3 regions of the Paenibacillus sp. OAE614 genome follow, and region 3 is predicted to be linked to each of the others. Evidence: riboswitches for the same ligand, from Rfam matches in the RefSeq annotation. Region 3 holds a riboswitch; each other region holds the start of a gene.

Region 1 (10,927 bases), 2.6 Mb from region 3:
ATACCTCAGTTGGCTGTTTCCGAGCTGCCGGAGGAGCTGCGCGCGGTGGCCGGCATCGGCGCGTCGAACGTGCTTTTGACGCTGGCGCACCGCGGAGATTTGATGTCCGCCTGGCTTGAGTTCGGAATGCACCTCATTAGCGGGGGGCGGGTGTCCATGCGGACGCGCGAACTTCTGATTTTACGTGTAGGGCTCCGGACATCGTGCGCGTACGAGTGGGGCAACCACGTTCCCGGAGCCCTCAGCGCTGGCGTTACTGCCAGCGAGATTGCCGCCCTCGCGGACGGTACGGGCTCCTGGCCCGCCGCCGAAGCAGCTGTGCTAGACCTGGTCGACGATCTCTGTACGGACAACTGCGCCTCAGAGGAGACATGGAAGGCACTGACGGCGGCGTATACCGAGGGTGAAATCATTGAGCTGGTGATGTTGATCGGGTTTTACCGGATGAACGCCGGATTCCTGAATTCGCTGGGAATACAGGTCGAGCCCGGCCGCCCGGGGCTGGGACAAGGTATGGCCTACGAGGCCCCCGCAACTCCGGCCAGGACATTCAGCTCCTCGTTGGCCGAAGCACAGACAGAAGCTACAGCATACGGGACGTGGCAACTGAAATTTTACCACCCCGCCGCGACGCAGGAGCTCCGGCTCGAGGTTGTGTCGGAAGAGGGTACACTGTCCGGCTCAATCACCAATGAGGCGGTGGGTATCACCGCGCCTGTCTCGGAGGGGGCGGTAAGCGGAAACCGGGTGACGTTCACAACCGTCATGACGAAACCGTTCCCTGCTACCATCACATGGGACGGGATAATCGACGGCGACTTCGTCTCGGGCACAGTCAATATTAAAGGCGTGGGCTCTTTCCCGTTTGACGGCACAAGGAAAGTGATAAGCCAATGATTGCGCGGGTGAGCTTTAAACATGATGCCGGCGGGTCAACGCCGACATCAAACCGTCCTGACCGTTGCCGAGGTGCAAGCTGACCTGATCTTTAACCCCATCACAGCGATGGGGTTTTTATAGATTTTCGATCATTGCAGGCAAACCTAAGGACAATATGATCTTAATTTTCTCCCTATTGCTCGTGTCTTTAATTTCAATTCCTTTGGACACAATTATCTACTCCCTCCCTTTATGGAAACTATCGAATGCCTTCATGAGGCACCCGGAGGTATGATCTACGCTTGATTACATCCCCCTGGGGGGGATGTAATCAAGCGTAATTTCCCTGTAGATAATTAACAGTGAATTTTTACAGGAATAATTTTTTCAGAGGATATTGGCAATCTCAGGGGAGTATTAACTTCCTTTAATAAGATGAAATTCTTTTAGTGTCTGCCTTTTGTTTTATGTTCATTTGTCTTACTTTTCTGTTGAATATCATGTTAATAAGACAAGGTGAAAATATCCCCAAAACCATCACGATCAGTAGGGTGTCTTTCCAAATCGAATGATTTGTGAAAATCTTTATATCTATGTAGTGTGTATACTCAACCAGATGTCTAACCCAAAGATGAACTTTCATAAACAGATAGATAAATGGACATATGATAAGCATATAAAAAAGTTGAATATCCAATAGCGTTATTCCTCATTTGATGAAGCGGTATACCATGGTGGCCACAATTAGAGTAAACATTGTACTAAATTGTCTTGGGGATAGAATGATAGTCCAAATGGAAGACAAGAAAAATGGGGCTGTTATAACAAATGCGATCGTAAAAAGAGTTCCTTTTATCATAACTCTTTTTTTGGATTTTTCTGCATATTCATCATTCAGGTAACTAAAGTAAAAATTGTGACCTAGATATTTGGATAATGAAGTGTTTAATCTGGTTAATGGATAGATCGTAAAATAAGTCGGACCAGGTTGTTCCTTTCGTAGCTTCATTAGAAAGATGGGAAAAAAGTACGTTAATAATGCAATGGAGACGGGGAATGAGAATATCTCCATCAAAATTTTCATAAATCCACAATCCCTTCTTGCCATTCGTGTATTATCTAATAAAGTGATCCAGCGCTTTATTGAGGTCGCGCAGAACTTCCTCTTCATTTCCGTGATATGCGGCTTCAATCACGCAGGTTTCTAGGTGATCTTTCAAAACCACCTTTGCTGTGCTTTCCAATGCTTTTCGAACAGCTGCGATTTGCAGTAAAATCTCGGAACAATCACGTTCATTTGAAGCCATTTCTTTGATTGATCGAACATGTCCCTCGATCCGAGCAAGCCGATTGACGACGGCCTTCATATTTTTATGCGTATGAGAATGTGTATGAGTAACAATATGAGTATGTTCCCCACCAGTACCGTGATCATGTTCAGTCATGTCTCAACCCCCTTTCTGCAAATTATAACCCCCATAGGGGGATGATAACAACAATCGGGATCCAGGTTCACGTTTGCAGAAATGGATAGAAAAGCAAATATTACATGAATTATGTCTTCACTAAACTCTGCCTGCAGCAGAGTTTTTTGGTTTTAACAATAACCAATAAGTCCGGGAAACCTTCACAAGTTCTTCATAAGTTTTAGGTAGAATGTTTGGGAGCTGAGGATTCAATCCAAATAAAAATATGCAAAGGTGTGTGACAAACTGTGAAAAAAGTATTCATTTTTATTAGCCTTGCAGCAATCCTGGTGCTAAGTGCGTGTGGAAACAAGGATAACGCAAACAATAATACGAACATGGACATGGGCAGCGACCATTCAAATATGGGGGATATGGACAGCATGAATCATTCCGGTTCTGGTGAGGTTCCTGCAGGGTTAAAAGAAGCTCAAAATTCCACATATAAAGTTGGAGATGAGGTTGTGATCCATGCCAAGCATATGGAAGGCATGGATGGAGCCAAGGCTAAAGTGGTCGGTGCCTATGACACGGTGGCTTATGCTGTAACGTATACTCCAACCACTGGAGGTGAACCCGTTCCCAATCACAAGTGGATTATCCAGGAGGAAATAAAGGATGCGGGTAGTGAGCCCTTGCAACCAGGAACTAAGGTGACCATTGAGGCTGATCATATGGAAGGTATGAAAGGCGCAGAGGGCACCATTGACTCTGCTGAAAAAACAACGGTGTATATGGTTGACTACACGCCAACTACGGGAGGAAACCCCATTAGGAATCATCAATGGGTAGTCGAAAGTGAGCTTTCTAAATAGAGTTTTTTTAGCAAGTGAATGATGTTGAGTGGCACAAGACGGTGAATTCCTTTCTCCTTATGCACGTTATATGACTGATACTGTAAATATTGGACATGGGCAGCGTTATGACGTGTTATCGACAAGCTCAATGAAGATCGTGGTTCGACTGTGTACTGACGGATAAATAGCTTTAGCCGATCTTGCAATGCCAGATCGGTTTTTTTGTTTGGCGTCCATATGATTATTTGCCTTGGTTTTTCTGTTGCTCGGAATCAATCCTTTACAAAATTGTTATTTTTTCTTGCTTAACATGTTCCGTTACCAAGACAAGGACCTCGATTTCGGGAATAGAAATCGACAAACTTTACTCAGCTTCGCTGAACTTCCATTAAATCCAACAAATATCAGTGAAAAAGTTACGGTTAATGGGAATCTATTAATTAGGCATTGACAAAAAATCTGATTATATACTACATTATGTAGGGTTACATTTTTTTAATAATTATTGCCGAATTTCTTGATACTGAAAACGGGGGAACCATTTTTGGGTGAAATATTCTCATTGAAGAATAGAGGGAACCTTCTACCGAACCCTTAGCTAACTCCGTAGGCATCGGAAGGAGAACTACATAGTGAAGAAAGTAATTTTGTCATTGATAGGTGCGGCCATTGTTTTTTCAGCAAGTGCAACCAGTTCCTTTGCCAGCTCCGTTAAACTCGAAAGTGAGGTGGATAAGGTCGTAGGCACTCCTTATCAGTGGGGCGGCACAACAGTGGCTGGTTTTGACTGTTCCGGTTTTATTTTATACATATTTGATAAATTCAATTTAGATTTACCCCGCACATCTAAAACACAGGCTCAAGTCGGAACTCCAGTAGATCGTGAAAACCTTAGAGCAGGAGACCTGGTATTCTTTAATACGGACGGTACGGGAATATCTCACGCGGGTATTTATATCGGCAATAATGAGTTTGCACACTCTTCAAGCAGTAAAGGCGTTACCATTAGCAAATTATCGGATTCATATTATAAAAATCGGTATGTTACAGCACGCCGCGTCTTGAGTCAACAAAGTTACCTGAAAATGATCAGCGAAATTTGATCTAGTCGAGATAAGCCACCTAAATCAAAAATGAAAGCACCGGCTGAAGTCAGCCGGTGCGTTTTGTTGTTTATTCAGGTACGTTGTTCACATTGGGATCAGGCGTATAATTATTTTGATAATCATCATACATCACATCAGTTACCATTCCAGCGGACGCGTGGTGTAAATCGTGGCAATGGAACATCCATTCACCGGGGTTGTCAGCTTCAAAGGCAACTTCATACGTTTCGCCAGGTTTGACGTTCAGCGTGTCTTTCATGATCGGAGATCCTTGAACTGGCTTGCCATTCTTGCTCAAGACTTGGAAGAAATGGCCGTGTAGGTGCATCGGGTGATCGTCCATTTTGGATTGATTTACAAAGGTCACCTTTACCTTATCTCCTCTTTTTACTTTGATTGTATCCGTATCCGGAAAAACCTTTCCATTGATCGTGTAAACCATTTCTCCATTTCTCATTTCGGTATTCAGATTCATTGTCACGTCTTCATCAAAGGTTTGATCCAAAGAAAATGCGGACGCAGACATGCTTCCGTACTCCTCCAGATCAAAATCGGGAAGTTCTTTGGATGCATCGGAAGGGTCGGGTTTCGCATTGGAACCTTCGTATTGAATCATGGCTCTCATATTTTGTGCTCGACTATCCTTAGCGTGTTCTTCAAGTAACCAGATTCCGGGATGATCTGTGTTAAATTCAATGTCATATCGTTCACCGGGAGCAATCGAGACGAATTGATCCTTGATCACAGCCGGGTCATTCACGGGCTGCCCGTCGGATGCAACAACCTTAAAAGAATGACCGTGTAAATGCATCCGGTGCGTGATGTAGCCGGCGTTAATCAACCGAAGTTTTACTTTTTCACCCTCTTTAGCGGTAAGCTTATCGATCGCATCACCTGTTTTTCCGTTGATCGTATAAAGGTCATACATACTCATATCATGTCCTGCCATTTTCATCCCACCGTTATCCATGTTCATATCTCCAGAACTCATCCATTCATCGAGCACAAGGGTGTAATCGCGGTCAGCTGTATCTTGGGGATCTTCGACAACAAGAGAACCATACAAGCCTTTGTCCACTTGATTCACACTGTCTTGATGTGAGTGGTACCAATAAGTACCCGGTACGGTGGCTTTAAATTCATAGGTGAAGGTCTTTCCGGGTTCGACAGCATCTTGTGTGACTCCTGGAATTCCGTCCATGTTGTTGGGAACCGGATAGCCGTGCCAATGGATGGAGACAGGCTGCTTGAGGTTATTTTTCAAGTTTATTTTGACCGTATCCCCAACCTTTACCCGGACTTGTGGACCGGGAACCGAGTTATTAAATGTCCATACGGGAATGGTTTTTCCCTTTTCCACTTCAAGATTACTTTCCTTTGCGGTTATGGTGAATCCTTTACCATTCACAACAGGTGTTGCTGTTGTTAATTTAACGGATGTAGCGGATTCACTCGAGTTGGAAGTAGAGTTTGAACCCATATTCATTTTTGAATGATCCATTCCGTTCATATTGCTTACTTTCGAGCAGCCAGCCGCAAAAACGGCCACCACGCTGGCGAGGATTATTGTTCTTAATATCGCTGCTTTCATTTGAAGAACCCCTTTCTAATTCTTTTGATGTAAGCCTCATTCATCATAAAATAAACATGTATAGAAATGATGAAGATGGCTGGGGTAGTATAACTTTAGGCTTGAATATTATACTATAGGGGGGTATACTAATAACAAATCGAAAGGAGGAGTCGAAATTGAAAACCATTACTTTAAACGTAAACGGAATGAGCTGTCAACACTGTGTGAATTCCATTGAAGGAGCTCTTAAGCAAATAGGGGCTGGGGGGAATGTTAACTTGTCCAATGCCTCTGTTGAAGTTCAATTCGATGAGACCAAACTTCCGGAAAGCAAAATTAAAGAGACCATCGAAGACCAGGGTTATGATGTTGTTTAAGTAATAAGTAACCTTGAAGTGATAAATAGAGGTGCCAAGAAAACCTTGGCGCCTCTAACTATGCTCGGAACAAGTGAACCCTTAATAAAAGACATTGATGTCGTCAAAATGAAGAAAATCGGGAAGAAGCATAACAGGTCATTTCGTTGTGAAAAATGATCTGTTTGATTATATAGTCTTGCAGAGGAGAACGGGAGTTGAGGCGTATAAAAAAGACTCCGTCTATACGTTTGGAGGGAACTCATGCGTAGAATTTTAGTTGTTGAAGACGAGGAGAAAATCAGGGAAGTCATCATCGCTTATTTAAAAAAGGAAGGGTTTGAAGCGCACGAAGCGGCTACAGGGGAGAGTGCATGGAGTGAATTAGCCAATCAACCTTTTGATTTGGTTTTATTGGATCTTATGCTTCCCGATATGAACGGAGAGGAATTATGCCAGAAGATTCGAACATCTTATCCCACACCAATTATTATGCTGACAGCTAAATCGTCCATTTCACATCGTATTCATGGGTTGTCTGTTGGGGCAGACGATTATATTGTGAAGCCTTTCGATCCTCAAGAACTCATAGCCAGAATTCGCACTGTACTGCGGCGAACCAATCAGCAAGAACTTCTGGCCGATCGATTAGAATATGGCGAAGGACGTCTGATGATTGATAGCCATGCAAAACAGGTCTTCGTTCAATATAAACCCATCAGTTTAACTCCATCCGAATATAAATTGCTTTTAGTTATGGCGAGAAACTCGGAGCGTACGTTCTCCCGGGAAGAATTGATTGAACTCGTTATGGGGTTTGAATTTGATGGAGACTCGCGTATTATTGATCAGCATGTCAAAAATTTGCGTCAAAAAATGGAGGAGGACCCGAAGAACCCCTTATTCATCCGGACTGTTTTTGGAGCAGGGTACCGCTTTAATGGGGGGAGTTTATGAAACATACGTTATCCTTTCGCTTAAGCACGGTTCTGATTTTATATATCGGCTTTATTTTAGTGATCGCTTCGATTGCTATGATCAATGCAACCCACTACCATTTTCAAATGTATGGAAGCGAAACGTCAGAAGCGCAGCATTCAGCTGACTCACTGAATTCTCACTTGGAGCAAGCGATTATACAATCCATTGGCTTAACGATTGGGGGAGCTTTAATCGTCTCATTTGTGTTAAGTGTGTATATCGCCAAACGGATTTCGTCGCCATTAATCAGCATGAAAAATCTTACATTAATCATGGCCCGAGGAAAACGGGATGTCCGTCTCCCGTTGAAGAGTTTGCCCAAAGATGAGCTGGAGGAGCTGGCCGCGTCCATCAATCACTTAGCTGAACAACTGGAGCAGCAAGAAAAATTGAGAATCGCTATGACCGAAAATATTGCCCATGAGTTGCGGACACCTTTAACCACATTGAATAGTTACCTCGCTGCTATTCAAGACGGAATATGGGAGCCTACTCCGGAACGGATCCAGTCCAGCCGTGAAGAAATCCATCGTTTGATTCAGCTGGTTCATGATTTGGAAGAGCTTCAAATCGTTAATTCCATCGATTTTCAATTCATGCTTGAGCAAGTCTCTTTAAAGAAGTCCATCGATCAAGTCATGGACCTCATGCGTCCTTCATTTCAACAAAAGGGAGTCAACCTGGAGAAAAAAGATATACCCAATGTTTGCGTGATTGCCGATGAAAGCCGGCTTATTCAAATCTGGACAAACCTGTTATCTAATGCATTGAAATATACACCTGAAGGCGGTACCGTTGAAGTCAAGGGTACCGTCCGGTTAGGTGTGGTCCAAATTACCGTCTCAGATAATGGCATAGGAATTCCATCAGCGGATCTTCCGCATATCTTTGAGCGTTTTTATCGGGTAGATAAATCACGCAGCCGTAAAATGGGAGGCGGTGGGCTTGGATTAGCCATTACCAAAACGTTGGTAGAGCGCCACGGTGGGCAGATATGGGCTGAAAGTGAAAATGGTGCACAATTTTACTTACAATTACCGATACAAAGGTGAGGATTATAATGGCTGCAATTCATGACGCTCCTACCGGGGCGTTTTTTGCTGTTCCAATATTCATTGGATAAAGAAAAAATAAACTTCTTGACAATATAGGGTAGGGGTCTATACTATATTCACATCGAAGCCGGGATTTATGGTATTTCACCTCGTTCACTGACGGCCGTCACGAGCGTGAAAGGGATGAAGGACCGGTTTTATCTCTCTAAAGGAGGATTATAGAAATGACAACTCAGTCTCAAGGTCTTTCCCAGACTGATCCGAGGCGCTGGATGGCCCTCGCATTGTTATGCCTTGCGAATTTTATGGTGATTATGGATACATCAATTATCGGGGTAGCTTTGCCCGCTATTAAAGAAGCGCTGGGGTATTCCCAGGAAAGCTTACAATGGGTGTTTAACGCATACGTTATTTTCTTTGGCGGCTTTCTTTTGCTGGGGGGCCGGTTGTCTGATCTGTTTGGACAAAAACGCATGTTCATGTGGGGATTTCTTATTCTAACTGCAGCTTCGTTACTTGCAGGGCTAGCATGGAACGACACCGTACTCAACATCGGCCGAGCGCTCCAAGGCTTTGGGTCTGCACTCATTGCACCGTCCGCGTTAACGATCGTTATGATGTTATTTAGCGGAAATCCCAAGGAATTAGGGAAGGCTTTGGGATTCTGGGGGGCATCCGCAGCTGCAGGAGGTTCCGCGGGAGTGTTTCTTGGCGGTGTCATTACCGAATGGTTAAGCTGGGAATGGACATTTCTGATCAACGTCCCTGTCGGAATTCTTGCCCTACTATTGTCTCCCGGGCTTTTAGCAAAAGGAACACGCAGAAAAGGCGGCATTGATATCGTAGGATCCGTATTTGTTACGGCTGCATTAGTTTTAATAGTGTATGGGATTGTCACCGCAGAACATAACGGATGGGGAGCACCTACAACGATATGGACACTGATCTTAGGTACAGCTCTATTTATCCTCTTCCTCATTGTTCAGGCGGTCAAAAAGGAACCCCTTGTACCTCTTCGAATTTTTAAGGTACCTAATCTAGCAGCAGGTAATGTCGCACTGTTAATGTTATCAGGAGGATGGATCCCGCTTTGGTACTTCCTCAATCTATACATGCAGCAGGTTTTGAAATTTTCAGCTTTTACCGACGGTGTTGCGCTGCTGCCGATGACCATTGTCATCGCCATTTTCATGATTGCGATAACGGGCAAGCTCATCGCCAAGATTGGCGTAAAAGCGAATATCGTAATAGGTTTGACTGCCTTAGGAGGTTCGATGATCCTGTTCTCCACGAACACCCCTGTAGACGGAACCTTCTTAGCGAATGTGCTGCCGGCTTCACTTTTAGGTGCGCTCGGGATGTCTCTGGCTTATATTCCTTCCATGATGTCTGCCATGAACGGAGCTAAACCTGAGGAAGCAGGGCTTGCATCAGGGCTTGCCAATACCAGCTACCAGATTGGTTCAGCGATCAGCTTGGCGATTATGGTTGCCATTGCTGCAACAACGACTTCGGCACAAGCAGGTGGCGATCCAATGGTAGCTCTGAACAGTGGATTTCAAGCTGCATTCTTGTGGTCGGGTATCGTTGCATTTATTGGCGCATTATTGGTATTGATCTTCATTCGTTCACCAAAAAAAGTTGGCTCCGACATCTTTAAATCGATGTAATCCTTTTAACTTCAGTCACCTTGTGGCTGAAGTTTTTTGACTCCGGCTAATTTTAGGTGATTTGGCGGCAGAGACTTAATGGGTGTTGCCAACTTGACTTTATAGGGGTAGGGGGTATATATTGAGTACAAGAGATTAATCATGCCGTGATATATGAAGTAAACCAATACGTTTGTAAGGATCTTTATACAGGAATGGAGGCAGGGACAATGAGTGCTGAACTGGAAACGGTAGAAAGTACTTTAGCAGAAAATGCAGGGTGCTGCTCAAGTGAGGAACTGGGGCGAAAGAGCCATCATTCCGAAAAAGAAAAAAACAATATGATATCTAGGTTGAACCGAATAGAGGGGCAGATCCGGGGGATCAAAGGATTGATCGAAAAAGACACTTACTGCGATGATGTTTTAAACCAGATTGCTTCGGTGCAATCGGCTTTAAATGGGGTAGGTAAGCTTTTACTTGAGCATCACATGAAGAGCTGTGTTATCGATCGGATCCAAGAAGGAGATACTGAGGTGTTGGATGAGTTATTGAAGACCATGAATAAATTAATGAAATAAAGACCTTTAAAAGGCAGCGATCACGCTGCTTTTTTATTTTGGATCATCATATAGGGTACTGGGGTACACAAAAAAATAGAAAAAGTGTTGACTAATTATAGGGTAGGGGGGTATACTAAATGCAAGGAAGTTGTTGGAAAGCAAAATAAACGCCTTAATATAACAATTCATGACAAAAAGTAATATCATGCAAGTTTTAAAACTGTGAGATTGCATTTGCCATTATCCTCTAGGAGTGATGAACATGGAAGCCGTAGCCGGAAAAGAGAGCAAACAGACAACGCTGCAAATTACAGGGATGACTTGTGCTGCATGCGCCAATCGTATTGAAAAAGGACTGAATAAACTGGAAGGTGTTTCTTCAGCCAACGTGAACTTTGCCTTGGAAAAGGCAAGTGTAACGTATGATCCAGGTAAGGTAGGCGTCGATAAGTTGGAGGAAACGATAAAAAAACTTGGGTATGATACGGCGAAAGAAGTCGTT
Region 2 (10,927 bases), 2.8 Mb from region 3:
ACAAGCCGCTCGGATATGTCGGGATGTTCGCCGCATAAACGCGCACGATCGGGAAAATTTCCTTCACGTCCTTGTTCACCTTTTGGATCAAGTCGGCCTTAAACCAAGGGTTGTCTGTTTGCGCCACGAAAATGCCGTCATCCTTCAGTGCTTCATAAATGCCTTGGTAGAAGCCGCGTTCAAACAGAGGAGCAGCCGGGCCTACAGGCTCCGTGGAGTCAACCATAATGACGTCGTATTCGTTCTTGTGCTCGTGGATGTGCATGAAGCCGTCGTTTACCAGTACTTCCACTTTCGGATCTTCCAGTTTGCCCGCGATGGACGGCAGGTACTTCTTCGAGTACTCGATGACTTTGCCGTCGATGTCGACGAGCACGGCTTTTTCCACTTTCGAATGCTTGATGATCTCGCGGATCACGCCGCCGTCTCCGCCGCCTACGACAAGGACGTGCTTCGGATTCGGATGCGTATTCAGCACCGGGTGCGCCACCATTTCATGGTATACGAATTCATCCTTCTCGGTCGTCATGACCATTCCGTCAAGCAGCAGCATATTTCCAAACTCTTCAGTCTCTACCATGGCCAGATCCTGAAAATCGGTTTTTTCATTTACATACGTTTGTTTGATTTTGGCAGTAATACCGAATGCGGGCGTCTGTTTCTCCGTGAACCACAATTCCATCGTCATTACCTTCTTTCTTTCTCAGGATAAAGGAGGGATTGATCTTCCCTGCCGCATGTTCTCGAGTAGCACGTACATCTTCTTTATTGTACCAAACTGCCGATGTATAAACACATCCTTTGAATTATACGCGATAGAAGAAATTCGTGTAAAGAAACACTTTCCTAACGCTTCGTCCCCTGGCTAAGGCCGCGTCAGCACCGGCTTTTTATCCCTCAGGTGGTCCTGTGTGCCCCCTCGCCCTGTATGACCGGGAGGCCGAGCGCTTTTTCCCGTGAATCCCGGGCCCGGCGTGAATATCTGCTGCCTGCATTTCCCATAATGAAAGTATCAGATTGCTCAGTTCCGCTGAAAAGCTATACATTCCATTCTCTTAAGTAAGGAAAGGGGCTACAGTACATGGCGAACCTATTCACGCGGCGGCCCAAACGGAAAAACCGGTTCCTGTTGATGCTAAAGCTCTTCACCGGCATGATCGTCCTCCTTCTGATCGCGGGGGGCGTTCTGCTCGGCTGGCTGTATCAAAAAAACCTTCCGCTTGCCGATACGGACCGCAATTCGCGCCTTCTGGACAGTCAAGGCGACATTATCGCCACGTTTTCGGCCAGCGGGCGCAGCTACGAACCCATCAAGCTCAATCAAATTTCACCGCTGCTCGTGAAGGCGACCCTGTCGGTGGAGGACCGCAAGTTCTACGGCCATTTCGGGTTTGACCTGGAGGGCATGGGACGCGCGGCACTCGTCAACCTGGAGCATATGGCCCGGGTTCAGGGCGCAAGCACCCTGACGCAGCAGCTTGCCCGTAATCTATATTTATCCCATGAAAAAACATGGTCACGCAAAATCAAGGAAGCCATGTACACCGCTCAGCTGGAGATGAAGTATACCAAGGATGAAATCCTTCAAATGTATTTGAACGAAATTTACTACGGTCACGGCGCTTACGGCATCGAAGCAGCCTCCCTGATGTATTTCGGCAAGCCGGCCAAGGAGCTCGACCTGGCGGAAAGCGCGATGCTGGCCGGGATTCCCAAGGGGCCGACCTATTACTCGCCCTACACCCATCTGGATAACGCCAAGAAGCGGCAGAAGATCGTCCTGGGCACCATGGTGGCCACCGGCGATATTACCCAGAAGGAGGCGGACCAGGCTGCAGCCGAGAAACTGGCGATCAAACCGCAGGGACAGCAGAAGTCCAACCTGACGGCGCCGTATTTTCGGGATTATGTAAAAAATTTGGTGACCAGCCAGCTCGGCATCAGCGAGGACATGCTCGATCACGGCGGTCTTAACATTTATACGACCCTGGACCCGCATGCCCAGGCCGCGGCTGAGGAGGCGGTGGCCAAAGGCATGGATTCAGCCAGCGATTTGGAGACCGCGCTCGTGTCGATTGACCCGCGGAGCGGCTATGTTAAAGCGATGGTCGGCGGCAAGAACTACAAGGAGAGCCAGTACAACCATGCGCTGGCCAAGACGCGCCAGCCCGGCTCCTCCTTCAAACCGATTATGTATTTAACAGCATTGTCTTCAAAGACGATGACGGGTCTCACGACGTTTAACAGCGAACCGACCCTGTTTCACTACGACAACAACCGGAAAACGTATCAGCCCAGCAATTATGGAGACAAATATTTGGGCGAGATCAACATGGAGCAGGCCATCGCGGCCTCGGACAACATCTACGCGGTCAATACGATGCTGAAGGTCGGGGCGGATAACGTGATCGCCACGGCGCGCAAGCTCGGCATCGTCAGCCCGCTTGAGTCCGTCCCCTCCTTGGCGCTCGGGACTTCGCCGATCAGCCCGTTCGAAATGGCGTCCGCCTTTGCGGTGATCAGCAACAACGGCAAGCGGATCCCGCCGGTCGCCGTGCTGAAGATTACCGATGCCGCCGGCGAGGTAATCTACGAGGCTCCCAAGCCCGCCGGCGAGCAGGTCGTCGATCCGGCGGCGGCTTACGTGCTGACGCATCTGATGGAGAGCGTATTTGAATCCGGCGGGACCGGTAACCGCGTATCCTCCATCATGAAGCGTCCCGTGGCCGGCAAAACCGGAACGACCGATACCGACGCCTGGCTGGTCGGATATACGCCGGAGCTTGCGACCGCCGTATGGGTCGGTTTTGACAAGGGCAAAACGATTACGACGACGGACGCCCACCGGGCAGCGCCCATTTTTGCCCAGTACACCGAGAAGGCGCTGGAGAACGTACCGCCCAAAATTTTCACGATTCCTAGCGGCGTCGTCAGTGTCTACATTGATGAAGAATCCGGCAAGCTCGCCACAGCTGACTGTCCCCATAAGAAGCTTGAGGTATTCATTGCAGGTACGGAACCGACCGAATACTGCTCGCTTCACGGGGGGGAGAAGGAACAGCCGGACGTGAAGAACAAGGCCGAGGAACACTCCTGGTGGTCCGACTTTAAGCGGTGGCTGACCGACTAAACGCAGCGCGTTATAAAGGTACGGGGGCTAGACTAGGCTGAGTGCCGCCCGAAAACCATATTTGAAAAAGGGAGCCGGTAAAGCCGCTCCTTTTTTTTGCCTTCTATTGAAGTGCATCGGTTTGGCGGCCCCCTCTCCCAGGGAGCCCAATACACCGGACCAAGGATTCAAGTCATGCTTGCGGGGTTACCTTTTGCCTTTCGCACTGAATTCCGGTTATATATATAGAATGAACTAACCCGAAGAGGTGATCCTGATGATGAACCCGGGTAACGAGGGCGGCCGGCTGATCTCCCCCTCGCTTCTCGCCATGACCGCGCTGGAAGCCGCGCCCCGCCTGCTCGGCCAGACGCTGGTCCGGGAGACCGAAGACGGAGAAATCCGCTGCCGGATCGTGGAGACCGAGAGCTACGGCGGCGCCGAAGACAAAGGGAGCCATGCCTACGGCAACCGGCGCACCGCCCGGACCGAGACGATGTTTGCCGCCGGGGGCTTGGCCTACGTGTATTTAATTTACGGCATGTACCACTGCGTCAACGTTGTCGTCGGCGACGCGGACGACCCGCAGGCCGTGCTCATCCGGGCGGTGGAGCCGCTAAGCGGGCATGACGCCGAGCTGATGCGCCGGTACCGGGGCAGCGTCTCCGGCAAAGCCGCCAACTTGTGCAACGGCCCCGGCAAGCTGTGCCGCGCGCTGCGGATCGACCGCAGCCTGAACGGCTGCGCGCTCCGTCATGCCGACAGCCCGCTGCGGCTTGAATCCGGCGACCGGGCCGATGAGCTCCCGATCATCCAGTCTCCACGGATCAATATTGATTACGCGGAGGAGTACGCCCTCAAGCCGTGGCGGTTTTATATCGACGGCCATCCGTACGTGTCGGTCAAAGCCCCTGAGCCGCTGCCTTTTTCGCTAAGGGGTTAGTTCCGTGCTGTACACGAGTCCCTGTCCCTTCATGCCATGCAAAAAGGACCTGCCCTGCCGACAGATACGAAACACCGTCAGCAGAAAACAGGTCCTTTGTTCTTATAACGAGGAGAGCCCGCGATTTACGCTATACCTCCAGCGCCTTCTTCAGCTCATCCGGCGAAGCTTCCCACCACTGCTCATTATGCGACACCAGCAGGTTCTTCAGCAGCGTCTTTTCCTCAGATCCCAATTCGTCCAGCATAAATTTCCGCTTCAGCGCGGCATCCATCCGGTTCACGTGATCGGCAAGGATTTTCCAGCCCCGTCTCTCTTCTTCATCGATCCACATCTCACTGACCGTGGCACCGCCGTAGAATTGTCCATCCTCGTTCCGGTCCACCGCGACCCATACGATCCACACCTGGCGTCCGTTCGGGACTTCCTCCCGGTTCGGCGTAAAGCGAATGCGGCGCTCCGGCTTGCTCTTGGCGTGCATCGCTCCGATATCGATGACGGCTTCGCCGCGGTCGATAATGACCGGAGAAATGTTGTTCAGATCGATAGAACCTGCCCCAAAACCCATCTTGTGCTTGCTCTTGCCGCTGACGATATTCAGTGCGATGGGCTTCTTGCCTACCTGTTCCTTGTTGTCCATTTCCGATGTTCCTCCTATTTGAAAACAGAAACGCTGCGCTGCGCCTCCGCGATTTGTGGATACCCGTCCAACTTAATTTTATTTTAACTAATAATCGCTGGAAAGCCAACATATACATGCTGTAGATGCTTGTCAACGGGAGGTATTCGTATATGGCCCCAGCACGCGCCAAACTCGTCTTTTTATCCTTTCTCGTTCTTGTACTCCTGATTACGGGAACACTGTGGTTCGTCTTTAAGGATTCGCCCGAGTCCATGCCTTCCTACGCTCCGGATCAGGCCAAGCCTCCAGCGGCTTACAAGCCTCCGTCACCGATGGAGAGCGTCCAGCAGCCGACCGCGGAGGTGCTCAGCAAGCGGGTGGTGGAATATCACATCGATACGACCCTTGATCCGGACAGCCGGGTAATTAAAGGAACCCAGACCCTGACCTGGACCCATCCCGGCAAAAAAACGGTAAACGAGCTGTATTTTCACCTCTATCCGAACGCCTTCGCTTCCATGGATACGACATTTATGAAGGAATCCGGCGGGAAGCTGCGCAATGACACGATGCCTGCCGACGGCTTTGGGTCCATGACACTGACTGCAATGAAGACTGCCGACGGTCTGTCGCTGATGCACCGGATTCAATACGTGCAGCCAGATGACGGCAATACGAAGGACAAGACCTTGATGAAGGTGCGTCTTCCGCGGCCGGTGAAACCAGGCGAAAGCATCACGCTGACCATGCAATTCGAAGTCCAACTGCCCAAAATCTTCGCCCGAATGGGGACCGCCGGTAACTTTGTCATGGCCGGACAGTGGTTCCCCAAAATCGCCGTCTACGAGCCCATAGGAACGCGCGGCCGGACGAGCGAGGGCTGGGACCTGCACCAGTACCACGGAAATTCGGAATTCTACTCCGATTTCGGCATTTACAGCGTCCGCATTCACGTGCCGAAGAACTACACGGTGGCCGCAACCGGTTTCCCGGTGCAGAACTCACAAATCAAGAACGGCGAGAAGATCTATCAGTTCTACGCCGACGACGTACATGACTTTGCCTGGGCCGCATCCCCCGACTTTATCGTCGCCGAGGAGCCGTTCTCTTCAGCGGAGGTGCCCGGGGTCCGGATCAAGCTGTATCTCGATCCCGCCCACAAGGATTTGAAGGAGCGCTATTTCTACGCCGCCAAGGCCGCGCTTAAATATTTCAGCAAATGGTACGGGAAGTATCCGTATTCCACCCTGTCTATCGTCGTTCCGCCCGAAGCAGGCAACGGGGCAGGCGGCATGGAGTATCCAACGCTGATTACGGCCTTCGGGGCCAAGGACGACTCCCCGGGTTACGACCTCGAGCGGACCGTCATCCATGAAATCGGCCATCAGTACTTCTACGGCATGATCGCCAGCAACGAGTTCGAGGAGGCCTGGCTGGACGAAGGCTTCACCTCCTACGCTGAGGATAAGCTGATGGAGCAGGAATACGGCGTCATCCCCAATCTGCCGATCCAGTCCTCGCTCATCGCTTCGCCTGCGCCGCTGACCCAGGACGCCTGGAAATATACGTCGCAGAATCAATATGCGCTGAACGTGTATTACCGCGGCAAGATGGTCCTTAAAGAAATGGAGACGCTGACCGGCGCCCAGACCATGAAGAAAATCATGTCCACCTATGCGAAGAAATACCGTTTCGAACATCCTGCCACGGCTGATTTTCAAAAGGTGGTCGAGCAGGTAACCAGCAAGTCGTGGCAGACCTTCTTCGATCAATATGTATACGGCAGCCAAATGGCCGATTTTTCGGTCGACGAAATTACGGTGCGCAAGGATAAGGATTCGGCGCAGCCCCGGTACGATTCTTTGGTGAAGGTCAGCAAAAAGGGCGGCGATCTGCCGCAGGTGCCGATTCTGTTCACGTTTACGGACGGGCATCAGATCAAAAAGGTTTGGGACGTAAAAAACGCCAGCACCCAGTTCAAGCTGACATACAGCTCCCCGCTGGCCTGGGCCATGATCGATCCCGGCTATACGATCGTGCTGGAAAACAAACATGTGAACAACTACCTGAAGGCGGACATGGATCATAAAGTGCTCCTCCGCTGGAACGTAAGCATTACCAAGCTGATTGAAACCCTGCTTGGAAGTCTGTCCTGGTGAGGTGAGAGCAGTGAAATCCTATATTGTTAACGGTTGGAAAAGCGTCAAAGACCAATTTTATGTCATGATCATCATGTTCCTGTACCAGCTGCTCTGGGGCTACTTCCTGTACCGTCTGATCGATTCGGCGGTTGTGCCGCTGCTGATGCGGTATCCCGATCCCCCGCCGACCGAACTCAGCCAGGTCCTCTATTATGTGGAGGGACAAATGAGCTTGACCCAAAGCAGCACCGTGCATACCTATCTGTGGGTTCTCCTGGGAATGGTCGCCCTCCGCATGCTGCTGACCCCTTTTATCCACGCGGGCATCTTCTACGGCCTGCACCGGGAGCATCAGGGGGAACGCGGACTGTTTTTCTTCCAGGGTATGAAGCTGCACGGCAAAACGGTGTTTCTTTTTCACCTGATCGAATGGGTGCTTATCGCCGCTCCGTTATACTGGATGATCCCGAAGATGTATCCAATCCTGCTCAGCGCGATCCAAAACCATGCCCAGCTGCTTCACTGCATCCCGTACATTGCAGTCTGGCTTCTGTACTGCTACATCGTCCATCAGATGATTCTGTTCATGCAGTTTGGCAAAACCGGTGGAACCAGCATGTTCTCCTCGCTCTGGATCTGCCTGCGAAGCGCGCTGCCGGTCATCGGCATATCCGTTCTGCTGGGCGCGGTCAGCCTGCTCTTGTATGGCATTACCAGCAGTGTCTCTCTGATCTGGGCAGGGCTTGCCACTCTGATTATCCAGCAGGGCTATCATATGGTCAGCTGTATCTTTAAATTATGGAATATCTCCTCCCAATATGATTTGTGGCATCAGCAAATGAACCGTACGAAAAAAAATATTTCGGAATAGTTAAAATTTTGTCATCACTTTAATCCGCTGATAAAAGAAGAACCCCGTCTCTTTCTGTTGAAAAGAGGCGGGGTTTTTGTTGTAAAATGATTGTTAACCATTTGCCAAAGTATAAATCCTCTGTTAAAATAATCCGAGTACGAACTTAGTAACAACTTTGTAATCTTTGCTGTAACGATTTTGACTTTGCTGTAACTGATTTCATCATTTGTCCGTTCATTTGATTGGTATGTAGGATTATAGGTAACTTGTCAGCATGTCCATTTCCGGTGCAATCATCACGAGCCGAATTCCCAGGCACCAGGAAGCGGGGGATCCAATTTTGGGTGAATTGATCTCGCTACAGAGGGATCATAGGGGACCTTCTACCGAATCCTTAAGCTAACCTCGCAGGCATTGGAAGGGGTTTATTTTTTTGAAGAAGAAGTTGGCAGCCGCAGCGCTGGGCCTTACACTTGCGTTCTCCATGGGCACCGGCAGCGTATTTGCGGATTCATCTCTGAATCACATCGTTAACAACACGATCGGCGTTTCTTACAAAACCGGCGGGACAACTACGAACGGCTTCGATTGCTCCGGTTTTACCCGTTACGTGTACCAAAAGCTGGGGTTAACCCTCCCGCGTCAATCCGCTGCGCAGTATAAAACAGGTACCGCTGTTTCCAAAAGCCAGCTGAGAGCAGGAGACCTGGTTTTCTTTAACACCCTAGGCGCAGGCGTTTCCCATGTCGGCATTTACATCGGCAACGGAAAATTCGCGCACGCGTCCTCTTCGAAAGGCGTTACCATCAGCAAACTGAGCCAAAGCTACTACGCCAACCGCTACGTTGGCGCCAAACGGGTCATGAGTACGGCCAAATACCAAGCTGCGGTTTACAATTGATTATCTCTCGAAAACAATGCATATCCAGAACAACCCGCGCCGCTGATTTTTGCCGAAATCGCCCCGCGGGTTTGTTGTTACTTATTAGACGTAAGAACCACCGAAAAGGTAACAGCATTTCAAAAAAATTTTTTAAACGAGTAAATCCACGATTTTCTCCTGTTTTTTCCACCCTTGTCATTTCTTTTACCCACTCGTCCAACAAATAAACATCATTTCCTATAAATTTTCCTACAAATCTTCTTTTTCTGTTAGAAACAATTGCCAAAGTCCGATTCCTTTGTTACAATAGTCCCAGCGATAGTAACAACTTTGTAATCTTTACCTGACACAAAGTTGCGAACGAATAAGAAGTAACAGGGAATTATACATAGTGTAAAAAGTTCATGCCGAATTTCCTCACACTAAGGAAAGCGGGGGAACCAGTTATGGGTGAATTGATCTTGCTCCAGAGGGATCATAGGGGGCCTTCTACCGAATCCTTAAGCTAACCTCGCAGGCGCCGGAAGGGGTATTTTACTTGAAGAAGAAGCTTGCAGCAGCAGTCATGAGTTTCGCCATTGTGCTCACGGTCGGCACAGGAAGCGCTTTCGCAGATTCCAAGATGGATAAAGTGATCGACAGCGCGATCGGAACCAAGTACAGAACGGGCGGAACCACAACAAGCGGATTTGACTGCTCGGGATTTACAATGTACGTATTTGATCAATTGGGCATCGATCTGCCCCATCAGTCTGGTTCCCAGTTCAGCATGGGTTCGGCCGTATCCCGCAGTGATCTGAGAGCAGGCGACTTGGTATTCTTTAATACATCGGGAGCCGGAGTATCCCATGTCGGAATTTACGTCGGCGACGGAAAATTCGCACATGCCTCCACTTCTCGCGGTGTGATCATCAGCTCTCTGAGCGACAGCTACTACGTCAACCGCTACGTTGGCGCCAAACGAATCATGAGTACGGATAAATACAAAACCGCCGCCGTCGATTCCGAGGACGTAGATGACGTCCAGTAATGCAGGTAAAGCAAGGGTACGAGATCCCGTAGAATGAGATTTTTGCCGAAATCTCCTTTTGCGGGATTTTTTGCGGACAGAAATGGGTAACCTTTCCATCCCCGCCCGCTACTCCTCATTTACCCCGCTATTCCGAAATTAAACAGATATCTGGGACAATCCGGAATATTTTTTCTCTAATGTTCAAATCCTACAGGGAGGTCTGGAAGGGAGATCTGCACATGAACCTCCAACATGAGAGCTTCATGATCGTTCCCATGACCCGGGAGCATGCTGAGACCGTCTGCGGCTGGGTGTACGAACCTCCATACGATTTATACGGCTGGCTGCCGTGGGATCAGATGGAGGCGCTTGGCGTCGAATCTGGTGATCCTGAGGTGAGACAAAGCCAATATGTGTCCGTCCTGGATGCTGAACATACCTTGTGCGGGTTCGCGCAGTTCTTTCCCTTGGCAGGCGTGACCCGGCTTGGTGTTGGTATGCGGCCTGATTTATGCGGCCAGGGGCTGGGTAAGAGCTTTATGCAGGCTGTGGTCGGCGCAGCCCGTGAAAAACGGCCTGGGGACGAAATCGACCTTGAAGTGCATACATGGAATAAGCGGGCCATCCGGGCTTACGGGAAGTCGGGGTTTGTCATCGCTGATACCTACCCCAAGCTGACCCCTGAAGGTGAACAGCTGTTTCACTGTATGGTCTATGAAGGGATCTAACTTGAAAATTCCATCATCATAAAAATGGTACAAATTTGTGTATTTTTGGTGGCCCCAAGTTTGGATTCGTTTGCTTTTTTGACACAAACTATTTGATGTGATGGCTTGTTCCGTTATAATGAAGGAATGAAGAATGACAGTTTACATAGAAAGGACGAAAACGGATGCAAAAATGGATCATGAGCGGTGTATTAACGATCGCAGTGGTTATGGCAATTGTGCTCATGTTTACGCTTCCAGGCAAAGAGCAGGTGGCGGAAGAAGAGAAGCCGACCATGCCGGAAGTTACGATGGACGCCGCAGCGGCCGAATCTACGATTAAAGCACAGGGCTGCATTAGCTGTCACGGGGATCAGCTTCAGGGTGCCGTAGGCCCGAACCTTCAAAAGATCGGAAGCCAACTGTCCGCTGAAGAGATTTACACCATTATCACTAAAGGTAAAGGCGGCATGCCATCCTTTAAAGACAAGTTGAAAGCTGAAGAGATCGCCAATGTGGCCCAGTGGTTGGCTGAGAAGAAATAACGGTTGTAACGCATACAGAAACACGCTTTGGAAGAACGGGACGTTCATCGCAAAGCGTGTTTTTATTTGCTGCATTATTCTCGTTACCTTTTTTCGCCGGAACGCATTTTTT
Region 3 (10,927 bases):
AGCGGGAAAAATCGTACATATACAGCTGCATCAAATTGTAGATCACTTGCCTACGCTTGTGCGGAACCAGGTCCAGCCTGAACTCCATAACTTCACCTTCCTATTTTCCTGTTCACGATCCTGACTTCATTTCCACTATATAACTTTGTCAACGGACGGGCAAGGTTATACGCGGACGGATTCCCTGACATATACGCAATTGAAGCGGACATCTGTTCGCCCATTGTGTTATTATAAAAAGATACGAAGAAAAGGAAAGATGAGGGATGACGATGAACGTTCAAAAGGAACAAGACCGGAAAAAGCTCGACGACAAAGTGCTGACCATGCCTTGGTACGTCCAGCAATTTATCGATTACAAGCTGCCTGATCTGTCGCCATCCACTTTGCTTGAATATATCCGGGATTACGAAACGTTCTTCAACTGGCTCCGGGCCGAAGGATTGTCCGCTGCGCCGGACAACAGCAAGGTAACGCTGGAAGAGCTGGAGGTGCTGCGGATGGAAGACGTCGTCAGCTACCGCTTGTATTTAACGACCCGCCGGGAGAGTGCCAACTCCAAAATTACCGTCTCCCGCAAGCTTTCTTCCATGCGCTCCCTGTTTCATTACTTAAGCCAAATTGCCGAGGATGACAACTTTTATCCGCTCCTGAAGCGCAACATTATGGCGAAAGTGGAGATCAAACGGATCCACAAACCGAAAGACACGGCCGCCAAACTAAAAGGGAAGATCCTCGAGGAAGACGAGCTGCTGGAGTTTATCGGTTATATTATGGACGGCTACGCCAAGGATGTCGCCAATAACAAGCAGGCGCTCTACGCCCATGAGCTGAATAAGGAACGCGACGCCTGCATTGCCAGCCTGATTTTGAATTCGGGGCTTCGGGTGTCCGAGGTCGTTAACCTGAATGTCGATGATCTGGACATGAACAACAAGATGCTGTATGTGTACCGGAAGGGCAATAACGACGAGACGTTCAAGACCCCGGTCTATTTCCGCGAGCAGGCCAGGGATGATTTGGCCCAGTACCTTACCCTTCGTCAGTCCAGATACAAGGTGCCCAAGCGGGAAAAAGCGCTGTTTGCAGCGCTTCCAAACGGGCATCAGGAAGGCGGACGCATGACCAAACGGGCGATCCAGGCGATGATCATCAAGTATGCCAAGCGCTTCGGCAAGCCTTATCTCACCGTACATAAGCTCCGGCATTCCTTCGCCACCGACTATTATTTGCAGAACGATATTTACAAAACGAAGGAGCAGCTCGGCCACGCCTCAACCGAAACGACGGAGGTGTACGCCCATCTCACGGACAAAACGATGTCCGAGGCGATTGAGCGTAGGCTGGAACCGTAACGGCTTTAGGCGCGGTCACAATAAAAAGCAGCACTGCCGCATCCGGTATATCAGGATGGGCGTGCTGTTTTTTTGCAAACGGTTAGTTTCCGTTCATTCCGTCATACCGTGCTTACTATGGTGAAGCAGCCATTCCGTGATCCGGCCGGTGTCATTGACGCCAAATACCGGAACGGAACCCGGTTGCACATCCATGTTCCCCTTCACCTTGTCATCGGTAAGCCAGGAGACGATCGCATTTACGGATGTTAATTGGGAAACGAGCGAATGGTCTTCCTGGCTGCGGACCATCACGAGTTTGGGGTACTCCGCCTGCTTGAAGCCCTCCACTAAAATCATGTCGTATGCGGAAAACCGCCCGATGAGCTCGTCCAGCCCGGTTTCCGCTTCCTCGATCACGGCCGTACGCCGCGAGGACACTAGGGCGACTGCACCCGCCCCCGATTTCCGGTGCCGGTACGAGTCCGTTCCCGGATGATCGATGTCGAAATCGTGGGCGTCGTGCTTAATCACCGCTGTCCGTACGCCCTTCGCCGCAAGCAACTCGACGAGACTGCAGACGAGCGTCGTCTTGCCGCTGTTCTTATACCCGACGATTTGCCAGACGGGCGGCTTCGCTTCTTGCCGGCTCATCTCGATCCCTCTTTAAGCAGCAAAATTTGCACCTTGGATCCGGCCGGTGTGACTGCCTTGGCGGGAGGGATAACGATCAGGCAGTCGCTGTCCTTGATCGTTACCATAACGCTCGATTCGTCCACCGCTGCCGGAACGGCATACACCAATCCATCGCGGACTTCCATTCTTCCGCGAACGTAGCGGGTAAAGGCGTTCACCTTCGTATAGTCAACGTCCAGGACGGCTGTCCACTCCTTAAGGTAGGCATCCTTTCTCCCCATCATGCCCTGAATGGTCGGCCGGACGAACAGCTCAAAGCCGACGAAGCAGGCGCCAGGATTGCCGGACAGTGCAAAGAGCAGTTTGCCGTCTTTTACGGCCGCCGTCGTGACGCTGCCGGGACGCATGGCGATTTTGTTATACAGCATCTCCACCCCGTCGCCGCGGACGAGATCGCCCATAATGTCGTAGTCGCCGACCGACACACCTCCGCTGGTCACGACAGCATCGTAATCCCGGAGAGCCTCCTCGACCCGTGCTTGTGCCAGCTGCAAATCGTCCATAATGGCGTCCAGGATCAAGGGCTCGCCCCCCGCTTCCCGCACCTGGGCCGCGAGCATGTACGTGTTGCTGTTGCGGATTTTACCCGGCTGCAGCGGCTCTTCGACGGACAGCAGCTCCGACCCCGTCGAGAAAATCGCGATCCGCGGCTTGCGGTACACCGGGACACGGGGAATGCCGAATGTCGCCAGCACCGAGATTTCCCCGGCCGAAATACGGGTCCCCGGGCTAAGCAGCAGCTGTCCTTCCTGAACCTCCAGGCCGATCGGGGTTATGTTTTGCCCCTCCTGGATTTTTCGCTTCAGTCCAACCCGGGCACGTCCGTCCTTTTCCCGCTGCTCCGTCATCTCCAGCATGACGACGGCGTCCGCGCCGTCCGGCACTTCGGCGCCCGTCATGATCCGCGCAGCCGTCCCCGGCCGGATCACTTGGCTGGACACGCTGCCGCAAGGAATCTCGTCGATGACTTCCAGCCAGACCGGATCGTCCGAGCTGCAAGAAGCGGTGTCGGCGGAACATATCGCGTACCCGTCCATTCCGGAGCGGCGGAACCGCGGAAACGGATGCGGGGCGGTAACGGGCTCGGCCAGAAAGCGCCCGACGCTCTCCGCCAGCGGTACCGTTTCTACAGCGCCTGGCTCGACATACCCGGCGATCAGCCTTTGGGCATCCTTGACCTGCATCGGCTTCCGGTGAAATTTATCGTAATCGGTTCGTGTCTGATCCATTATGTATCATCCTTCCGTAGCTGAATGTCTCCCTCTATCATGACACAAAAAAACGCACGAATCCATGCTTCGTGCGTTTTCGTCCGTCGTGAATACGGCATCAGGATATTCGCTTGTGGCCAGCGTCACCTGCGCCTTGTGATCTTGCCCGATCCGACCCGGGTTTTCGGTTTCGTATACGACCGCTTCGGAGAATCAAAGATGCTGGAACCGCTGCTGCCGCCTCTGGATATGCTGCCCCTGCTTGGCGTCGTCGTATCTTTCTTCCGGTCAAAGATGCTGCCGCCGGAACCGACGCTCGGATTTGTGTCGCTGTTTTTGCCGCGGCGGAGAATCGAGCCCTTCTTCTCAACCGTCAGCGGCGGCGCCACTTTTTTATCATTGGTCGTCGGCGTGTGGTACGTTCCCTGCTTCGGCTGATAAATGTCCCGGCTCGTATATCCACGGTAGGAGCCTCCGCCGCCGAACGAATCAAAGAGTTGTCCGATGAGCGCGGCCGTCAGATATCCCTGAAGAAAGCTTGAATCGTAATTCCGCTGCACATACTGCTGCGAGTCGATTTCAATCAGCGTATCGCTTGGCTTGGCGGTATCTTTCTGCAGATGGTACCATTCGTTACCGTACACCAGGAACATCCGGTCGGCATCTTCCGGCGACATCTGGTCGGGCTTCTTCTCGTCCGTCAGCTCCTTCGCAACCTCGGGAACCGTCTTGTCTGCGGCCCGGTACACATACGACGTAGCGTTACCGTCGCGGTTCACCGACTCCAGCGGATATGTCTCCTTGACGTTTGGCGAGCCGATGCCGCATCCGGTCAGCAGAGACAGCACAAGGCTGGCGACAAGCAGAAGCTTCAGGCCGAGAAACCTGCTTCTCTTCTTACCCATCATGTGCCCCACCTCTAATTGGCCCGGATGACTTTCACATCACCTGGGATTACTTTCTCTCCTTCATACAGCATAAAGCGTCCGTTCTGCCACTCGATCCGCAGCAGATGATAATCGTCGGATTGGTACTGCCATACATGCTGCTCTCCCCCTTGCGTAAACGGGGTTTTGCCTTGAATCAACACATGACCGATGTATTCTTCTTCCATATAGTAAACCCGGTCGTCCAGTTCGATTTCGGTTGGTACTTCGGCAGGGTTATCAAGCCGGCCGTCGATGGGAGCGTACAATTCATACTCCACGGTCTCGCGCTCTTCAATATGAAGGTAAGCGATCGTGTTCCCGTCCCGGAGCGTGAGCAGAACGGCGTTTCTTCCCCGGTTGTGCACCCGTCCGATGACTTCGTACGTGACCAGCGATACCTCGCAAATATCTCCCGGCATCAGCGCCAGCATGCTTTTCTCCGGTTTCGGCGGTTCCGGCTTGGCAAACAGGTTGCCGATTCTTTTAAATACACTCATATGCTATAACTCCTTAGGTAATCAAACTTTAATATATATTGGGGTCGTGCTACAGGCAGGCGGTAATGATGAGGGCGCCCACCAAATGGATCGTACCGGCAAACAGGCCGTAACCCACTTTGCCCTGCTGTGTACCTGTATCCAGATCAAGCTTTGCCCACCATCTCATCAAGACGCGCACGATCGCTTCCAGCACGAGTAAGATCAAGAAGGAGACGATCGATACAACCAGCGCTTCCAGCAGGTTATTCGAGGTCCGAATCGAAACGGACAGAATGTAACCCTGGGACAGCAGCTTGATGACCAGGCGCGAGGTGACCGCCATGTTGCCCGCCTTCACTTCTTCAAAATCTTTGTACTTGGTAAACAGCGAATCCACAAACATCAAAATAAAGAGCAGGATCGCCCCGGAACCTGTCCATACCAGAATCCCTTTAATGATATTAAAATCCATCTACCTTAGCCTCCACATCTTCTCAACGTCTCACTCATACATAATAAAAGCGAAGGAGAAATATGACAAATGTTCCCCTTCGCTATTCATCATACCCGGTTTATGGCAGATTATTTGTTCTCGTACTGCTTCATGAGCGCTGCCAGCTCATCTTCAACTTCTTTGTCCTTGCCGAGCTGTTCGAACTCATCGTCGAGCGATTTTCCTTTGGCGGACATTTCGTTGCTGGCCTCGGCTTGCGCCTCCATCTGCAGCATCTTCTCTTCCATCCGCTTCATGCCGTTCGTCGCAGAATCGGTGCTGAAGCCGTTCATCGCCTTGTTGATTTCGGTTTGCGCTTTGGCCGCATTGTAGCGGGCTACCAGCGTCTCTCTTTTGTTCTTCATTTCGGTGAGCTGCTTGCGCATTTCCTCAAGCTTGGCACGGAGATTGTCGGCCGAAGCCTTGTTCTGGTCGTAGCTTGCTTTGTATTCGTTCATTTTCTGCTCAGCCGATTTTTTCTCTTCCAGCGCACGGCGGGCCAGCTCAACGTTCTGTGCCTGGGCTGCGGTGTGTGCCTGCTGGGTACGCTTCTCAACGAGCGCCTGCTGCTCTTCGTACAGCTGCTTGAATTTTTTCTCGATGGCGATTTGAGCGGCTACAGCCTTCTCCGCATCTTCCAAATCTTCGGTCATATCGCGGATATACTGATCCGTCATCTTGATCGGGTCTTCTGCCTTATCGATAATCGCATTAATATTGGACATTGTTAAATCGCGCAGTCTTTTGAAAATAGCCATGGTTTCTTGTTCCTCCTGAAAGGTTAATGTGTTCTTCTTGATACTCTTTTACGCAGCAGTTTTAGGACCGTTTCAAAAATCGCCAAAATTTTTTTCGGCTTTGTTCATCTTCCATAATATAGCAGAAACGAGCCTTCATTCAAGGCTATGTTTACCGTTTAAAAAACGCGGGAGCCGATCCGACCGATCTGACTCCAGCGTTTTGTTGTGAATGCTTGATTAGCTTCATTTCCGCAATGCCTCGTTAAAAAGCGCGCAAATACTGTTTCGGGATTTTCTGTTCTCCGTTCAGCTCTTGGGCAGCATGGAGCGCCCAGTAAGGATCCTTCAGCATGCCTCTGCCGACTGCGACCAGATCCGCCTTTCCTTCCAGCACCACCTGCTGCGCTTCCTCGTAATTTTCCAAGCGGCCGACAGCGATTACCGGCACATCCAGCTTTGCCTTCATTTGCTCCGCCAATTCCACCTGGTACCCCGAGCCGGCCTTCGGTCCGCCGTTCGATCCGATATGACCTTCACCGCCGGAGGAAATATGAAATACGTCCACGCCCGCATCCCGGTATCGTTGGCAGATTTCCGCGCAGTAATCGACGTCATAACCGCCGTCCACGTACTCCTTGGCAGACACTCTCATCAGAACAGGCATGTCTTCAGGGACCGCCTTCTTGACGGCTTTAACGACTTCTTCTCCGAACAAAGCCAGGTCTTTTCCATACGCATCGTCTCTTCGGTTGGTCAGCGGAGAATGGAACTGATGGATTAAATAGCCGTGAGCGCCGTGTATCTCCACGGTATCAAAGCCGGCTTCCACCGCGCGCCGGGCCGCTTCCCCATAGGCGGTAACCAAACTCTGGGCCTCTTCGGTGGACAAAGCTCTCGGAATTTTATATTTCTCGTCAAAACGGATGGCCGATGGAGCTACAGGCGGGTTCGCGTCCTCCGCCTTGCGGCCGGCATGGCCCAGCTGGATGCCGATCCTTGCGCCATAGGCGTGCACTTCGTCGACGATTTTGCGGTAAGCAGGGATCTGCCCGTCATCCCATATTCCCGTATCTCGGTTCGTAATCCGTCCGTCGGGGTGAACCCCCGTCATCTCTACGATAATCAATCCGGCTCCGCCGACTGCGCGGGATACATAATGGACATAATGCCAATTGTTAGGGATCCCGTCCTCAGCCTGTACCGAATATTGGCACATCGGAGGCATAACAATCCGGTTTTTCAGAGATAATCCTTTAAGTACATAAGGTGTAAATAGATCTGCCATTGCTTCGTGTCTCCTTTATGGTGTATGTGATTAAGCCTATATGACAACAGGGTTATATGATTGCAGCGCCGCCGCTCATGTCCATACCTCGCGGTTACGGCCAACGTGCAGCGACCGTAATCCATCAGTTCTATTATACACGCTTTGCCGAACGATATGAAAATGTGGCCCATCATCTGATTAAAAGCAACATAATTGCATCAACTTATGGACATAACAAGGATAATCATGTTTTCGCTGTTTGTCCGCGGTGGAAAGGAGTCGAGACGGATGAAAAAGAAGCTGTTATGCACATTGCTGTCTTCCCTGCTGATCTTGTTGTTGATCTGTCCTTGGCAGTCCGGGTGGCCGGCAGCCGCCGCTCAAGGCGGTGAACCCCCGGAACATCCGTCAGGTTCCGAACCTGCACGGGAAACCAGCAGCCGGGAGGCGAAAGAAAAGCGGAAGGAACAGCAGATCCTTACGCTCGGCCAGCTGATCAAAAAATATCCCGAAACGTTCAAAATTCACGGTCCGCGCGTCAAAGAGGTAGCCCTAACCTTTGATGACGTGCCGGATCCCAGGTTTACTCCTCAGATCCTGGATGTGCTCAAAGCCCATCATATTAAAGCCACCTTTTTTGTGATGGGCAGCCGGGCGAAGAAGCATCCCGAGCTGGTCGAGCGCATCGTCCGTGAAGGACATGTGATCGGAAACCACTCCTATAATCATCCGGTGTTTCACAAATTGGAGATGGACGAATATGTAGCCGAGATTAAGCGGACGGAGAACACGCTTTACGGCATCGTCGGCTATAAGCCCAAGCTGATCAGGCCGCCTTATGGAGACATCACGGAACGCCAACTACGCTGGGCCAAACAGCAGGGCTACAAAATCGTAAACTGGAACGTCGATTCGCTGGATTGGAAAGGAATCGGCAAGGAGGCGGTCAAGCGCAACGTGCTGTCCACCGTTGGGCAAGGCTCGATCATTCTTCAGCATGCGGGAGGTGGAACCACGTCCAACCTCAGTGGTACGATCGATGCCCTTCCGGACATTATTCGGACCTTGAAAAATAAAGGCTATTCATTTGTCACGCTGCCGAGGTTACTTCACGTTCCAAAAGACAAGTAACGCGCTGAGCGTACAAAAAAACCGGCTTGAGTACAAAAGCCGGTTTTTCCGTGTTATTATGAATAGCATTGACTATTTAATGAAAAACAGCTCAACGTCCTGGAACCCGAAGGCACTAACGCTTTCCGGGCTGCCCGGCACGAAAATGTCGATGCGTTTACCCTTAATCGCGCTGCCGGTATCCTTAGCTGTCGCTACGAAGGCTTTCTTCGGAAGGCCTTGGAAGCTGTGACCGGTAACGAGCACTTTCGTTCCCAACGGGATAACGGAAGGGTCAACCGCGATCGTTCCCAGCTTCAGCGGGTTGCCGAAGTAGTCCACTGCGCCCCACTTGCCGTTTTCGCTAGCGGCAGAAGAATAAGCCGTAGCTCGGACGTCGAGTGTTTTGGAGTAATTGAAGGTTTTACCCCATGCTTCCACAACTTTGTCATCGCCATTGACGTTCAAGGAAGCTGCCGTGATGATGGAGCCGCTGTCCTCTGCGGCAAATGCCTTGGCTGTGCTTGCTCCGGGAACATTTAATTTCAGGCCTGGATAAATATTGGTTGCTTCTACGTTCGGATTTGCATTCATTAGCTGATTCAAATTAACACCATATTGTTTAGATAGTGTATAGAAGGTGTCTCCATCCTTCGCTACATGGACCGAGTCCGCAAACGTGGGTACCGCTTGTACCGCCAGAGAAATGCCGATGATGGCTGCAAGTGTCTTGATTCCTTTAAATCTTTTCATGGTTCCTCCTTAAGTCGTGATGCCTGCGAAGTTAGCTGTCGGATTCGGATTGAGGAGACAACCCTACGCCCTGTTGGTGCGATTCACCCCAAGCGTACTATGTACACAAATTACATCCCCCGCACTTTACCTTAAAAGTTTCGGCTCAACAAATATATCACAATTTTGTAACCTGTGCGCATGAAAATGTTACCAATCCAAAACCCTTGAATTATCAGGCTTTATTTAGAGTTGTTAGCTGACTTAAGCAAGGGAGTAACGGCTCAATTCCTTTTAAAAAAGTTACAACATCTTCATTCATTTTAACAATTTATTCATGAAAAGGTACATAAAAAGCCCTGGATGAGTAATATTCTCGTCCAGGGCTTTATCATTTGTAGATGCAGGCTCTTTGTCAAAGGACCTTGCTCAGAAAATCTTTCGTGCGGCTGTTTTGCGGGTTACCAAATACTTCTGCAGGCGTCCCCTGCTCGACGATTTGTCCGCCGTCCATAAAGACGATCCGGTCGCCGACTTCCCGGGCAAACCCCATTTCATGGGTTACGATGACCATCGTCATGCCTCCCTCTGCGAGCTTCTTCATGACCTCCAGCACCTCGCCGACCATTTCCGGGTCCAGCGCCGAAGTCGGCTCGTCAAAGAGCATGACGTGGGGCTGCATGGCCAGCGCCCGCGCGATGGCAATCCGCTGCTTCTGCCCGCCTGACAGCTGGGACGGATATGCATCCCTCTTGTCGGATAATCCGACCGTGCGCAGCAGGTCGAGGGCAATGCGTTCCGCCTCGGCCGGCGGCTGCTTTTTCACCTTAACCGGGGCCAGCATGAGGTTCTGCAGCACCGATTTATGCGGGAACAGATTGAAATGCTGGAACACCATGCCCATTTTTTCGCGTGTGGCATTGATGTTATGGCGTTTGTCCGTAATCGGCTCGCCTTCAAACGTGATCTGCCCCCCTGTCGGGGTTTCGAGCAGATTCAAACAGCGGAGAAAGGTACTTTTTCCCGAGCCGCTGGGGCCGATCACGACGACGACCTCGCCTTTGGCGATGTCGATGTCGATCCCTTTCAGAATCTCCAGCTTGCCGAACGATTTGCGCAAATCTTTAACGCTGATCATCGGTATTCAGCCTCCTTTCAAATGCCCCCAGCAGCTTGGATAAGGTAAACGTCATAATGAAGTAGATGGCTGCAATGACCAGCAGCGGACTGAGGTAATCATACGTAATCCCTTGGATAGCCCCCGACTGGTACATCAAGTCGGTGACACCGATAAACGATACGATGGATGATTCCTTGATAATCGTAATAAACTCATTGCCGATGGCCGGCAGCACGCTTTTTACAGCTTGGGGCAGCACGATGTACCGCATCGTCATGCTGCGCGTCATTCCCAGGGAACGGGCCGCTTCCGACTGGCCCCGGTCCACCCCCTGGATTCCGGCACGGAACACTTCCGCAAGGTACGCGGAGCTGTTAATGGACAGCGTAATTGCACCGGACTCGATAGGCGTAAATTTGACCCCGAAGGCCACAAGGCCGTAGTGAATAATAAACAGCTGAACAACCATCGGGGTACCGCGGAGAACTTCCACCCATACCGAACCGATTAGCTTCGGCAGCCACAAGCGGGACATCCGCATCAAGGATATAATAATGCCCAGCACGAAGCCGCATATGACGCCAATGGCCGCCAGGAGCAGTGTATACTGGATACCTGTCGCAAAATACGTCCGGTAATCCCAAAAAACGGAGAACATATTCATAAAGACCCAAGAACCTCCTTTGTCATCATACCTGCCTGTCCCATCCTTTCCCTGTATACAACAGATCGGGACATATTAGAAACAAGGTACCCATCATTGAACAGAAAAAATAGCGAATTCGCTTCGCTATTTTTATCCGATGTATAAAATGA

What was found. A riboswitch is a leader RNA that binds a small molecule or an ion and turns the genes downstream of it on or off. The one in region 3 is predicted to bind cyclic di-AMP.
Region 1: linked by a shared signal. The riboswitch ahead of ABIE48_RS06795 (C40 family peptidase) and the one ahead of ABIE48_RS18430 (3D domain-containing protein) in region 3 are both predicted to bind cyclic di-AMP.
Region 2: linked by a shared signal. The riboswitch ahead of ABIE48_RS31130 (C40 family peptidase) and the one ahead of ABIE48_RS18430 (3D domain-containing protein) in region 3 are both predicted to bind cyclic di-AMP.

What each region holds. Positions count from the first base shown of each region.
Region 1 covers NZ_JBEPOD010000001.1:1,381,588-1,392,514, forward strand. Annotated here, with positions in the region: gene ABIE48_RS06780 (carboxymuconolactone decarboxylase family protein) at 1-897, shown strand, start outside; gene ABIE48_RS06785 (metal-sensing transcriptional repressor) at 1,995-2,324, opposite strand; gene ABIE48_RS06790 (YdhK family protein) at 2,594-3,160, shown strand; cyclic di-AMP (ydaO/yuaA leader) riboswitch at 3,639-3,770, shown strand; gene ABIE48_RS06795 (C40 family peptidase) at 3,775-4,245, shown strand; gene ABIE48_RS06800 (multicopper oxidase family protein) at 4,316-5,839, opposite strand; gene ABIE48_RS06805 (copper ion binding protein) at 5,998-6,198, shown strand; gene ABIE48_RS06810 (response regulator transcription factor) at 6,442-7,134, shown strand; gene ABIE48_RS06815 (sensor histidine kinase) at 7,131-8,210, shown strand; gene ABIE48_RS06820 (MFS transporter) at 8,438-9,883, shown strand; gene ABIE48_RS06825 (metal-sensitive transcriptional regulator) at 10,093-10,443, shown strand; gene ABIE48_RS06830 (heavy metal translocating P-type ATPase) at 10,688-10,927, shown strand, end outside.
Region 2 covers NZ_JBEPOD010000001.1:6,786,087-6,797,013, forward strand. Annotated here, with positions in the region: gene speE (polyamine aminopropyltransferase) at 1-682, opposite strand, end outside; gene ABIE48_RS31100 (PBP1A family penicillin-binding protein) at 1,082-3,130, shown strand; gene ABIE48_RS31105 (DNA-3-methyladenine glycosylase) at 3,387-4,052, shown strand; gene ABIE48_RS31110 (YwhD family protein) at 4,183-4,692, opposite strand; gene ABIE48_RS31115 (M1 family metallopeptidase) at 4,845-6,833, shown strand; gene ABIE48_RS31120 (hypothetical protein) at 6,844-7,686, shown strand; cyclic di-AMP (ydaO/yuaA leader) riboswitch at 7,960-8,097, shown strand; gene ABIE48_RS31125 (C40 family peptidase) at 8,102-8,569, shown strand; cyclic di-AMP (ydaO/yuaA leader) riboswitch at 8,947-9,086, shown strand; gene ABIE48_RS31130 (C40 family peptidase) at 9,090-9,581, shown strand; gene ABIE48_RS31135 (GNAT family N-acetyltransferase) at 9,803-10,291, shown strand; gene ABIE48_RS31140 (c-type cytochrome) at 10,456-10,815, shown strand; gene ABIE48_RS31145 (4a-hydroxytetrahydrobiopterin dehydratase) at 10,899-10,927, opposite strand, start outside.
Region 3 covers NZ_JBEPOD010000001.1:4,017,520-4,028,446, forward strand. Annotated here, with positions in the region: gene ABIE48_RS18380 (GNAT family N-acetyltransferase) at 1-88, opposite strand, end outside; gene xerS (tyrosine recombinase XerS) at 273-1,355, shown strand; gene mobB (molybdopterin-guanine dinucleotide biosynthesis protein B) at 1,449-1,988, opposite strand; gene ABIE48_RS18395 (molybdopterin molybdotransferase MoeA) at 1,985-3,259, opposite strand; gene ABIE48_RS18400 (DUF4247 domain-containing protein) at 3,385-4,146, opposite strand; gene ABIE48_RS18405 (DUF4178 domain-containing protein) at 4,161-4,667, opposite strand; gene ABIE48_RS18410 (DUF350 domain-containing protein) at 4,717-5,121, opposite strand; gene ABIE48_RS18415 (PspA/IM30 family protein) at 5,232-5,900, opposite strand; gene ABIE48_RS18420 (NADH:flavin oxidoreductase/NADH oxidase) at 6,145-7,167, opposite strand; gene ABIE48_RS18425 (polysaccharide deacetylase family protein) at 7,438-8,280, shown strand; gene ABIE48_RS18430 (3D domain-containing protein) at 8,353-9,012, opposite strand; cyclic di-AMP (ydaO/yuaA leader) riboswitch at 9,016-9,168, opposite strand; gene ABIE48_RS18435 (amino acid ABC transporter ATP-binding protein) at 9,407-10,129, opposite strand; gene ABIE48_RS18440 (amino acid ABC transporter permease) at 10,116-10,775, opposite strand.